2 regions of the Pseudomonas sp. 8_5_2 genome follow, and region 1 is predicted to be linked to the other one. Evidence: riboswitches for the same ligand, from Rfam matches in the RefSeq annotation. Region 1 holds a riboswitch; the other holds the start of a gene.

The links. Region 1 has a riboswitch for cobalamin ahead of cobW (cobalamin biosynthesis protein CobW). Riboswitches for the same ligand answer to the same signal wherever they lie in the genome.
Region 2: another riboswitch for cobalamin. It lies ahead of AC5O5R_RS17730 (ABC transporter substrate-binding protein); the one in region 1 lies ahead of cobW (cobalamin biosynthesis protein CobW).

What each region holds. Positions count from the first base shown of each region.
Region 1 is NZ_CM181238.1:2,744,527-2,750,311, forward strand. It holds gene AC5O5R_RS12620 (branched-chain amino acid aminotransferase) at 1-804, opposite strand, end outside; gene AC5O5R_RS12625 (hypothetical protein) at 1,005-1,361, opposite strand; gene AC5O5R_RS12630 (glyoxalase superfamily protein) at 1,358-1,735, opposite strand; cobalamin riboswitch at 1,815-2,025, shown strand; gene cobW (cobalamin biosynthesis protein CobW) at 2,126-3,193, shown strand; gene cobN (cobaltochelatase subunit CobN) at 3,198-5,785, shown strand, end outside.
Region 2 is NZ_CM181238.1:3,836,655-3,842,439, reverse strand. It holds gene AC5O5R_RS17750 (OprD family porin) at 1-632, opposite strand, end outside; gene AC5O5R_RS17745 (pseudoazurin) at 629-1,063, opposite strand; gene AC5O5R_RS17740 (ABC transporter ATP-binding protein) at 1,081-1,869, opposite strand; gene AC5O5R_RS17735 (FecCD family ABC transporter permease) at 1,866-2,882, opposite strand; gene AC5O5R_RS17730 (ABC transporter substrate-binding protein) at 2,882-3,892, opposite strand; cobalamin riboswitch at 4,004-4,201, opposite strand; gene AC5O5R_RS17725 (acetyltransferase domain-containing protein) at 4,229-5,395, opposite strand; gene AC5O5R_RS17720 (TonB-dependent receptor) at 5,574-5,785, opposite strand, start outside.

The DNA of each region.
Region 1 (5,785 bases):
GACATCGCCTTCGATCACTTTCAGGCCCAGGCGCGATTGCGCCAGTTCCATCAGCGACAGGCGGGTGATGCCTGGCAACACCGAGGCCGATTTCGGCGTGACGAACTCGTTGTTGGCGGTGATACCGAAGAAGTTGGCCGAACCGACTTCCTCGATCTTGGTGTGAGTCAGCGGGTCGAGGTAAATGGCGTCGGCGAAGTTGGCCTTCTTGGCCTCCGCGCCTGGCTGCAGGCTGGCCGCGTAGTTACCGCCGACCTTGGCTGCGCCGGTGCCTTGCGGGGCAGCACGGTCGAAGCTGGAGATCTGGAAGTTGTGCGGCTTCATGCCGCCCTTGAAGTACGAGCCAACCGGGATGGCGAATACCGAGAAGATGAACTCGGGGGCGGTGCGCACGCCAATGTTGTCACCAGTGCCGATCACGAACGGGCGCAGGTACAGGGCGCCTTTGCCGTGCGGTGGCACGAACTTTTCGTTGGCCTTGACCACCTGCTTGCACGCTTCGATGAACACATCGGTAGGCACGTGCGGCATCAGCAGGCGGGCGCAGCTGCGCTGCATGCGGGCGGCGTTCTGGTCCGGGCGGAACAGGTTGATCGAGCCGTCCTTGCAACGGTAGGCCTTGAGGCCCTCGAAGCACTGCTGGCCATAGTGCAGCGCCGTGGAGCCTTCACTGATGTGCAGTACGTTGTCTTCGGTCAGGGTGCCCTTGTCCCACTCGCCATTGCGCCATACGGACAGGTAGCGTTTGTCGGTCTTGATGTAGTCGAAACCCAGCTTGTCCCAATTAATGCTTTCGTTGCTCATGACACCCTCATTGTCTTGCAAGTGCCCGATCGCTCGGGCTGCTGTTATATGCGCACCATGCCACCATAATACATCCGCAGCAGATCGGGAACGGCCAGTCACGAATTGATAGCCTGCGATGCATTGTGGCCGGCTGCTACAGGTGCAGGTACGTGTCCAGCGCCCGCCACCGCCGCAAAAATGTCGCCAATCCCAACGGTCTACCGCCCCAAGCGCTTCCCCCAATCACCGCCATGCCCCTGCGCACAAGCCTCTTCACTGTCGAACCGCACATGCCATGCCGGATGATCCAGTGCTATGCCCGCCGCCTCCAACGCTTGTGCAGTCAGCACCAGCATGCGCGTCTTGGCGTCGCCCGTCATGGCTGCAGCCTTGTCGGCTTCTTGCTCGAACACCCAGGTTATGCGCAAGCTGGCCGGAAAATCCTCAGGATCGAGCCGGTGGGTGAGCCAGCTGAAGCCGATGATTTCTGCCTTGGCCGTTTCGCAGGCATCGGTCAGGCATATCACCAGTTCACGCTCCAGCCTGGCCATTTCACGCTTGCCAGATGCCTTCACAGGTTTGCCTCGTCGTCGATCTGCTGACAGAACCGCAGCCGGTTACCGAACGGGTCCCACACCTGCATCTGCAAGCCCCAGTCCAGGCGCTCGGCTTCGGGCCGCGCGTAGCCGTACTGTTTCGCTTGCAGTTCATGCTCCAGCGCGCGCAGGTCGTCGATGCGGGCGAACACCGTCGAGCCGGGGCACGCGTCACCATGGTGTTCGGAAAGGTGCAGGATCAGGCCGTCACGATGCACCTGCATGTACAGCGGCAGGTCCGGGCTGAAGCGGTGTTCCCAGTCCAGCGTGAAACCGAGAAATTCGAGGTAGAACTCCCTGGCCTTTTCGACCGAGAAGATACGCAGCACCGGGATGGCGGGAGCGAGGGGCATGGGGCGTCCTTGACCGTGGGCAAAGACGCTACTCTAGCGCAGTTGCGCAACCTGTGGTTGACCACCCGCCAGCCACTGCGTAGCCTTGCCAGTTCGAGGTTCTTCGGCCAGGCCGAAGCTAAGACGGGAACGCGGTACAAGCCGCGGCTGCCCCCGCAACTGTAAGCACCGACAACGGATCGACACAGCCACTGCGCCAGCGCGCGGGAAGGCGTCATCCCGCCAGCCTGGCTTCAGCCGGCAACTGGAACGGTGCCAGCCAGGAGACCTGCCTCGCAACGTTTTCGACTTTCAACCGGGCGGGGTGATCCGGTGGCGAACAAGCCCGGCCGGCCTGGCCTGCGGCTGTCGTCCTGCATGCCCGCGCCATTCTGCCAAGGGCACTGCGACATGAAAACACTGGCCAAGCTCCCCGTCACCATCGTTACCGGCTTCCTCGGTTCGGGCAAGACCACCTTGCTGCGGCACATGCTCGACAACGCCCAGGGCCGCCGTATCGCGGTCATCGTCAACGAGTTCGGCGAGCTGGGCATCGACGGCGAAATCCTCAAGCAGTGCAGCATCGGCTGCACCGAGGAAGAAGCCAGCGGCCGCGTCTACGAGCTGGCCAACGGCTGCCTGTGCTGCACCGTGCAGGAAGAATTCTTCCCGGTGATGCGCGAGCTGGTGGCGCGCCGTGGCGACCTCGACCACATCCTCATCGAAACCAGTGGCCTGGCCCTGCCCAAGCCGCTGGTACAGGCCTTCCAGTGGCCGGAAATCCGCAACGCTTGCACGGTCGACGCGGTGATCACCGTGGTCGACAGCCCGGCGGTAGCCGCCGGCACCTTCGCCGCCTACCCTGACCAGGTCGATGCCCAGCGCAAGCTCGACCCTAACCTGGACCACGAATCGCCGCTGCACGAACTGTTCGCCGACCAGCTGGCCAGCGCCGACCTGGTGGTGCTGAACAAGGCCGACCTGATCGATGCCGAGGGCTTGGCCAAAGTGCGTGCCGAAGTGGCCGAAGAACTGCCGCCAGCGGTCAAGGTGATCGAGGCCAGCAGCGGCAAGTTGCCAATTGACGTGCTGCTGGGCGTGGGTGCCGAGTCCGAAGCGCACATCGATGGCCGCCGTACCCACCACGACTCGCACCACGATGGCGACGACCATGACGATCATGACCACGACGCCTTCGACTCCATCTCCATCGACCTGCCCGAAGCCGACGAAAGCCTGCTGCTTGATGCCCTGACCCAGCTGGTGGTGGAGTTTGGCGTGCTGCGCGCCAAAGGGTTTGCGGCCATCCCGGGCAAGCCGATGCGCCTGCTGGTGCAGGGCGTGGGGACTCGCTTCGACAAGCACTTCGACCGCGCCTGGCGCGCCGACGAGCCGCGCATCACCCGCCTGGTGCTGATCGGCCAGGACCTGGATGCGGCCCAGCTGGAAGCACGCCTGCGCAAAGCCCTGGGCGCCTGACCCCATGCACCTGCTGCGGACCCAGCCCGGTGGCTTCGTACCGGATGACAGCATTGCCGACCTCGGCCAGACACCCGCCGAGCTGGTGATTCTCTGCAGCGGCGATTCGCACCTGGCATTGCTCGCCGATACCGCCGAGCAATTGCCCGAAGACTTCCCCAGCCTGCGCCTGGCCAACCCGATGCAGGTGCAGAACCACGCCTCGGTCGACCTGTATGTCGATCAGGTGCTGCGCCATGCCAAGGTCATCCTGGTGTCGCTGCACGGCGGCGTCGGCTACTGGCGCTATGGCGTCGAGCAGCTGGTCGAGCTGGCCGCGCGTGGCGTACAGCTGATCCTGGTGCCAGGCGACGACCGCCCCGACCCGGAGCTGACCCGCCTTGGCACCGTCAGCAGCCAGCAGGCCGAGCGCCTCTGGCACTACCTGCGCCAGGGCGGCAAGGCCAACGCCATCAACCTGTTCCAGTGCCTGGCCAGCCAGTGGCTGGGCCGCGACTATGCCTGGGACGAACCGCAACCCTTGCCACGCACGGCGGTGTATCACCCGGCCAAGGGCAGCGCCGTGCTGAAGGACTGGTACCCGCACTGGCACCCTGAGCACCCGGTGGCGCCGCTGCTGTTCTACCGCTCGCACCTGCAGGCGGCCAACACCGCGTTCATCGACGAGTTCTGCCAGCGCCTGCAGGCTGCCGGGCTGAACCCGTTGCCGATCGCGGTGGCCAGCCTGAAGGAAAGCGCGTGCCTGGAGCAGGTCGAAGCCTGGCTGGACGAGGTGGGTGCCGAAGTACTGGTCAATACCACCGGCTTCGCCCTGTCCAGCCCCGAACAGCCCAACCTGCGCCCGTTCCGTCGTGACATCCCGGTGCTGCAGGCGATCTGCGCGCAGGACAACCAGCCCGGCTGGGAAGCCAGCGAGCAAGGCCTTGGCGCGCGCGACCTGGCCATGCACATCGCCCTGCCAGAGCTGGACGGGCGCATCATCACCCGGCCGGTCAGTTTCAAGGACATGGCCTGGCGCAGCGAGCGCAGCCAGTCTGACGTGGTGTGCTACCGCGCTCACCCCGAGCGCATGGACTTTGTCGCCGAGCTGGCGCGTCGCTGGGTCGAGCTGGCCCGCCTGCCCAATGGACAAAAGCGGGTGGCACTGGTGCTGGCCAACTACCCGACCCGTGATGGGCGTATCGGCAATGGCGTCGGCCTGGACACACCGGCCGCCGCGCTGAACATTCTCAGGGCGCTGCAGGCCGAAGGCTACCCGCTGGCCGAGCTGCCGGGCAGCGGCACGCAGTTGATCCACCAGTTACTCGGCGGCGTGACCAACGACCTCGACCACCTCGACCAGCGCCCCTGCGCCCAGAGCCTGAGCCTGGGCGACTACCAGGCCGCGTTCGCGCGCTTGCCCGAGGCCAATCGCCAGGCGGTGCTGGAACGCTGGGGGCCACCCGAGCAGGACCCGATGTACCGCAGTGGCCGGCTGATGGTGGCGGGCCTGCGCTATGGCCTGACCTTCGTCGGCATCCAGCCGGCCCGGGGCTACCAGGTAGATCCGAGCGCGGTCTATCACGACCCCGATCTGGTACCACCGCACGGCTACCTGGCGTTTCACTTCTGGCTGCGCCATGCCTTTGCCGCCGATGCAGTGATCCACGTCGGCAAGCACGGCAACCTGGAATGGCTGCCCGGCAAGGGCGTCGGGCTGTCGGCTGAGTGCTGGCCGGATGCCTTGCTCGGCCCGCTGCCGAACATCTACCCGTTCATCGTCAACGACCCGGGCGAGGGTGCCCAGGCCAAGCGGCGCACCCAGGCGGTGATCATCGATCACCTGATGCCGCCGCTGACCCGCGCCGAAACCTATGGCCCGTTGCGCCACCTGGAACAGCTGGCCGACGAGTTCTACGAAGCGCAGCTGCTCGACCCACGGCGTGCCCGCGAGCTGCAGCGCGATATCCTCGAACTGGTCAAGGCCACCCATATCGACCGCGAGTTGCAGCTGGAAGGGCAACTGGACGATGCCGCCGTATGGCTGCCGCGCCTGGATACCTACCTGTGCGACCTGAAGGAATCGCAGATTCGCGATGGCCTGCATGTGTTCGGCCAGTCGCCGCAAGGCCGCTTGCGCCTGGATACCCTGCTGGCGCTGTTGCGGGTCGAGCGTGGCGACGGCCGCGGCGGCAATGCCAGCTTGCTGCGGTCCTTGGCCAAGGCGCTGGTGCCGGGCTTCGACCCGCTCGATTGCGACCTTGGCCAGCCATGGCAGGGTGTGCGGCCCGGGCAGTTGCAAGCCATCAGCAGCGAACCCTGGCGCACCTGTGGCGACACCCGTGAGCGCCTCGAACTGTTGGCGCTGCAGGTGATCGAGCAGGTGCTGGGCGGCACCGCACAGTTGCCTGACTTGAGCGACTGGCAGCCGGTTCACGAGGTGCTGCAGGCCCTGCGCGAAGCGGTGGCGCCCGGCCTGGATGCCTGTGGTGCTGCCGAAATGAACGGCCTGCTGGCGGCGCTGGCCGGGCGCTTCGTGCCCGCCGGCCCCAGCGGCGCGCCCAGCCGGGGCCGCCTGGACGTGCTGCCCACCGGCCGCAACTTCTATACCGT
Region 2 (5,785 bases), 1.1 Mb from region 1:
TTGGAATAGTTCACCACAAAGCCTTGGTCGTGGCTGGACGCATTGCGGTCGGTACTTTCGTTGAAATGCCCGGCCACCAGCTTGAGGGTGTCGAACTCGTTGCTGGTGAGGAAGAAGCCGGTGGCGGTCTCGGGCAGCAGGCGGCTGTCGGACGAGCTGAACACCGGGGTCTTGATCCGTTGCTCACCATAAGACAGCACGGTATTGGACAGGCGCAGCTTCAGCGCAGCCCCTGCGCGGCTGTACTGGTTTTTTGGGTGGCCAGCGTTGTCCACCCCCAGCAGGCGCGCCTTGCCCGCGCGGCCGCCGCCGCTGTCGAGCTGCACGCCCAGATAGGCATGGGCATCCACGCCGACACCGATCAGCCCTTGGGTGAAGCCGGACTGCACGCTGCCCATCAAGCCATAGGCCCATTCCTCGGCCTTGCCGTTGCGCTCGCTACGTGGCTTGTAGGCATTGCGCGCAGCGCTGTTGCGCCCGCCATGCTTGAAGTCGCGCTGGTCGAACACGCTGCGGTTGAGGATATTCCAGCTGCCATCCTCGACAAAACCATTGCTTTGCGACTGGGCGGATTCGGCCTGGGCGAAGGGGGCAAGGCCCAGCAGCGGTAGGGCCAGCAGCAGTCGGGTCATTGCCCGGCCCCAAGCTTTTGCAGTTGTGCTGCAAAGCGCGTTTTGGCCCGTGCCGGCAAGCTGGCGGGCAGTTCTGCAGCCGGCGCGTCACCCACCTGGATCAGCATCACCATGCCCATCGCCAGGTGCGCAATGCACTGGATGCCGTACACCCCGGGCACGCTGAACGTCTGCTCGAACGGCTGGTTCAGCTTGCTCTTGAACGGTTCGGCGCCGGCGGGCAGCAACCCTGCGACGCTGGCTGCGTTGTGGCCGCTCTGGGTGGGCAGGAAGCGCACGCTGTCGCCGGGGGCGATGTGCAGGTGGTCCGGCTCATAGACCATTGCCCCCTCGCTGCCACGGTTGAGCATTTTCACTTCATGCACCTCGGCCAGCGCGGCCGGGGCAAGCAGGGCGCTGGCGAGCAGCAGGGCGACAGGGCGCAACAGCATGGGCAGAACTTCCTGGTTCAGGGGGCGCGGAAACGCAGGATGCGCGCGCCGTCGAAAGGGTCGGTGAGGTAGCGGGCATGGACGCCAAAGGTGCTCAGCAGGCGTTCGGGGGTGAGTACCTCGAACGGTTTGCCGAGGGCGACCAGGCGGCCTTGGTCGAGTACCGCGATGCGGTCGCAGGTGAGCGCCTGGTTGAGGTCGTGCAGGGCCACCAGGGTGGTTACCGGCAGCGCCTGCACCTGTTGCAGCAGGCTCAGCTGGTGCTGGATATCCAGGTGGTTGGTCGGCTCGTCCAGCAGCAACACCTGCGGCCGCTGCGCCAGGGCGCGGGCGATGTGCACGCGCTGGCGCTCGCCACCGGACAGCGAGCCCCACAGGCGTGTGCGCAGGTGCAGGGCATCGAGGTCGGCCAAGGCTTGCTCGACGATGGCGCGGTCGTGCGAGGCAAACGGTGCCAGTGCCGACAGCCAGGGTGTACGGCCAAGGGCCACGGCGTCGAATACGCTGATCGCATCGAGGGTGTCGGCCTGCTGCTCGACCAGTGCCAGGGCCTGAGCAACACGACGGCGCGGCAACCGCGCCAGGGGTTCGCCCAGTAGCTGCACGCTGCCGCTGGCCGGTTTGCGCAGCCCCGCCAGCAACTTCAGCAGCGAGGATTTGCCGGAGCCGTTGGGGCCGACGATGCCCAGGGTTTCGCCACTCACCACATCGAGGTCGATAGCCTCGAGCACGGTTCTGCCGGCCAGTTGCAGCCCCAGGCCCTGGCAGCTCAAGGGAGCGAGCTGTAGCGCGGTCATGACTGTCATGGGCGCCCTCGACGGCTGACCAGAATCAAGGCGAAGACCGGTGCGCCGATCAGTGCGGTGACAACACCAACCGGGATTACCTGGCCGCTGATCAGCGTGCGCGAAAGGATGTCGGCGGCAATCAGGAACAGCGCGCCGCCCAGGGCGCTGGCCGGCAGCAGACGGCTGTGGCCGGGGCCGAGGATCAGCCGCAGGGCATGCGGGATTACCAGGCCGACAAAGCCGATGGCGCCGACGATGGACACCATCACCGCCGTCACCAGCGCCGCGCAGCTGATCAGCAGCAACTGGGTACGGCGCACCGGGATGCCCAGCGACGCAGCCGAATCGACGCCAAAAGTGAAGGCATCCAGCGCGCGGCGATGCCACAGGCACACCAGCAAACCGCACAGCGCCACCGGCACCGCCAGCCACACCGAGGGCCAGCGCACACCACTGAGGTTGCCCAGCAGCCAGAACAGGATGCCGCGCGCCTGCTCGGCAGTGGCCGACTTGGTGATCAGGAACGCTGTCAGGGCGTTGAACAGTTGCGAGCCGGCGATACCGGCGAGTATCACCTGCGCGTTGTTGCTGCTGGGCCCGGCCGCGCGGGCCAGCACCAGCACCAGGGCGAATGCCGCCACGGCGCCGATGAAGGCGCCGGCAGACATGCTCAGTGCCAGGCTGCCTAGCCCCAGCAGGCCGACCAGCACCGCGCCAGTCGAGGCGCCGGCCGACAGCCCGAGCAGGTACGGTTCGGCCAGCGGGTTGCGCAACAGCGCCTGCAGGATCACCCCGCAGGTGGCCAGGCCGGCACCGCAGGCTGCGGCGACCAGGGTGCGGGTCAGGCGGTAGTTCCAGACGATGCCGGCGTCGATCGGGTCGACCGGGTAGCCGGCCTGCCACAAATGGTTGGCCAGGACCTGGCCGACCGCGCTCGGCGACAGGCTGGTTTCGCCGATTACGGTGCCGGCCAGCAGCGCCGCCAGCAGGGCTGCCAGGGCAACTGCGAGGCTGGGTAGCAGGCGGCTCATCACGGCGCTGCTTTACCGCTGGCGAAGGCACTGGCCAACGTCTGCACACCGCGGAACAGGCGGATACCCGCCTGCATGGCGTCGGCATCGAGGATGATGATGCGGTCGTGCCTGACCGCGTCCATGTTGCGGGTAACCGGGTCGCTGCGCAGGAATTCAAGCTTCTTCTGGTAGTCATCGGCGGGGAAGCGGCGACGGTCCATGCGCGCGATGATCAGCCAGGTCGGGTTGGCCTTGGCCAGTGTTTCCCAGCCCACGGTTGGCCATTCCTCACTGGACTCGACCACGTTGCGCACGCCGAGGCTGCGCAGCATGAAGTCGGCGACCCCTTGGCGGCCTGCCACGTAGGGGTCGATGTCCAGGTCGGCGCTGGAGAACCAGAACAGCGCCGAGGTCGCCGACAGGTCCTTGCCGGCCAATTGCGCCCTGGCGCTGTCCAGGCGGCCTTTCAGTTCGGTGTTCAGCGCGGTGCCGCGGTCCTGCACGTCGAAGATCTCGGCCAGCTGGCTGACGCTCTTGTAGATGCTGTCGACCTGGAACGCCTGCAGGCGAGTGCCGTCTGCGCCCACCAGGTTGTCCTTGCCTTCGCAGTCCGAGGGCAGCAGGTAGGTGGGGATGTTCAGTTCGTCGAACTGTTCACGGGTGCCGACCACGCCCTGGGCGCCGACCATCCATTCGAACTGCACCGCCACCAGTTGCGGGCGCTTGCCTGCTACCGCCTCAAAGCTGGGGTCGTTGTCGGCCAGGCGCGGCACTTTGTCGTTCTGTGCCTGGTATTCGGGCAGCACGTTGTTGAACCACAGCGAGGTACCCGCCAGTTTGTCACCAAGCCCCAGTGCGTAGAGCATTTCGGTGCCGGCCTGGCCGATGGTGACGGCGCGTTCCGGTGCCTGGGCGAAGGTCTGCGGCTGGCCGCAGTTATCGACAGTCAGCGGGTAGTGAGTGGCGGCGGCCTGGGCCAGGCCGGTAAAACCAAGGCCGGCGAGCAGGGTGGCGATGCGGGGCAGCATGCGGGGCGATCTCCTATCGGACAGTTCTGGTGAGGAACGCACGGACAGGCATCGCCGAGCCCCCGCTGGCGGCAGGGGCAACACTGATAGCCAATCCCGGACACCCCGCCGGTTGGTGAATGCAGGCCGGCAGGTCTCCTGACTGATGCGTCATGGCCCGGCTCCGGCCTTCCCGGGTCGGTCACCCAGTGGCATCGATGGAGCAGGCTCGGCATCTACAGTTGCGGGGGCAGTTCCGTTTGGCCCGTGTTGGCAGGCCTGGGATTCCCTATTATTTCCGTGGTGGAAACCGGCGGCCCGCATGGTAGACCATCACGCCGCCGGTTAAAACGCTTTTCAGAAGTACTTCAGCCAGGTGATGTCGCGCCGCCGCGCCTTCAGGCGGGCGAACCCGCGCACCGGCAGGTACAGCGAAACCGCCAGCAATACCGCGGCCAGCCATACCGCGGCGATGCCGTCAAAGCCGAAGTAGTCGCCCTGGTTGAGACCGAACAGCGCCACGCTGGCCAGGTACAGCAGCTTCAACACATACAGGTGCAGCAGGTAGAAGAACATCGGCGCCGCACCGAACACCGCCAGGGCGCTGATCCAGCGCGCCTGCCCGGCACGCTCGAAGGCGCGCAGCAGCAGCAGGCCACAGCCCAGGGTCAGGGCCAGGAACAGCAGCGACGGTGGGTATTTGGTGATGTTGAAGAAACTCATCAGGGTTTGCGTGAGGGTCGGGTAACCATTCCAGGGCGCCTCGCCGTAGCCGTTGAGCATGCGCAGCACGACAAAGCCCAGTAGTGCGATCAGCCCGGCCACCCGCAAGCGCTGCTGGCGTCGACCGGCTTCGCTGCCGCGCGCGAACCAGGGGCCCAGGCCGTAACCCAGGGCGATCACGCCGATCCACGGCAGCACCGGGTAGGAGGTGCGCAGGCGCAGGTTGTCGGAGAACTCCAGCCAGCCGCGGTCATGCAGGATCGCCCATGGCACGTGCAGGGCCGACTCCACACCGAAGTGCAGGCCATCAAGCAGGTTGTGGCCGGCGATGATCATCGCGCCCACGGCGATCAGGGCTGCGCGTGGCAGCCACACCAGCAGCGACAGGGCGATCATGCTGACGCCGATCGCCCAGATCACTTGCAGGTAGATCACGCTGGGCGGCAGTTGGAAGGTCCAGGCGAAGTTGACCAGGGTGAACTCCAGCACCACCAGGAACAGCCCGCGCTTGAACAGAAACGCCGAGACATCGCTACGGCCCTGGTACTTCTCGCCGTACAGCCAGGCTGACAGGCCGGTCAGCAGGACGAACACGGGCGCACACAGGTGCGCCAGGGTGCGGCTGACGAATAGCGACGGTTCGGTGGTGTCGATGGCCATCGGGTCGCCGACCTGATGGTGCAGGAAGAAGGTTTCGCGGACATGGTCCAGGAGCATGAACAGGATCACCAGGCCGCGCAGGGCGTCGATGCTCTGCAGGCGCTGGGTAAGCAGGGTAGGGGTGGCGCTGGCGCTTGTCATGGGGGATCGCTGGCAAGAATGGATGTCAAATGGAATGTTATCTTATAACTTATTGGGGTTTGATGGGTAGGGGTTTTTGTGTTGCCTGGTGGTTGCCACCAGATATGCAGCGCCTGTCAGCCCTGATGCGATCCCTATGCCAGCCCTGCCCCAAACAAGCCGACCCAGGCAACCCAGTTCAAAACCTATAATCCACCGTCGCAAACCAGGCCCGTGGCATCCCCATCAACCACTGCTCACCACTGAACGCCGACACCACATACTCCCTGTCAAACACGTTGTTCACCTGCAAGCCCAAACGCACATCCGGCAACACCCGCCAGGCGATATTGGCATCGACCACGGTATACCCGGGGGCGCTCTGGGTATTGGCGGTGTCGGCATAACGCT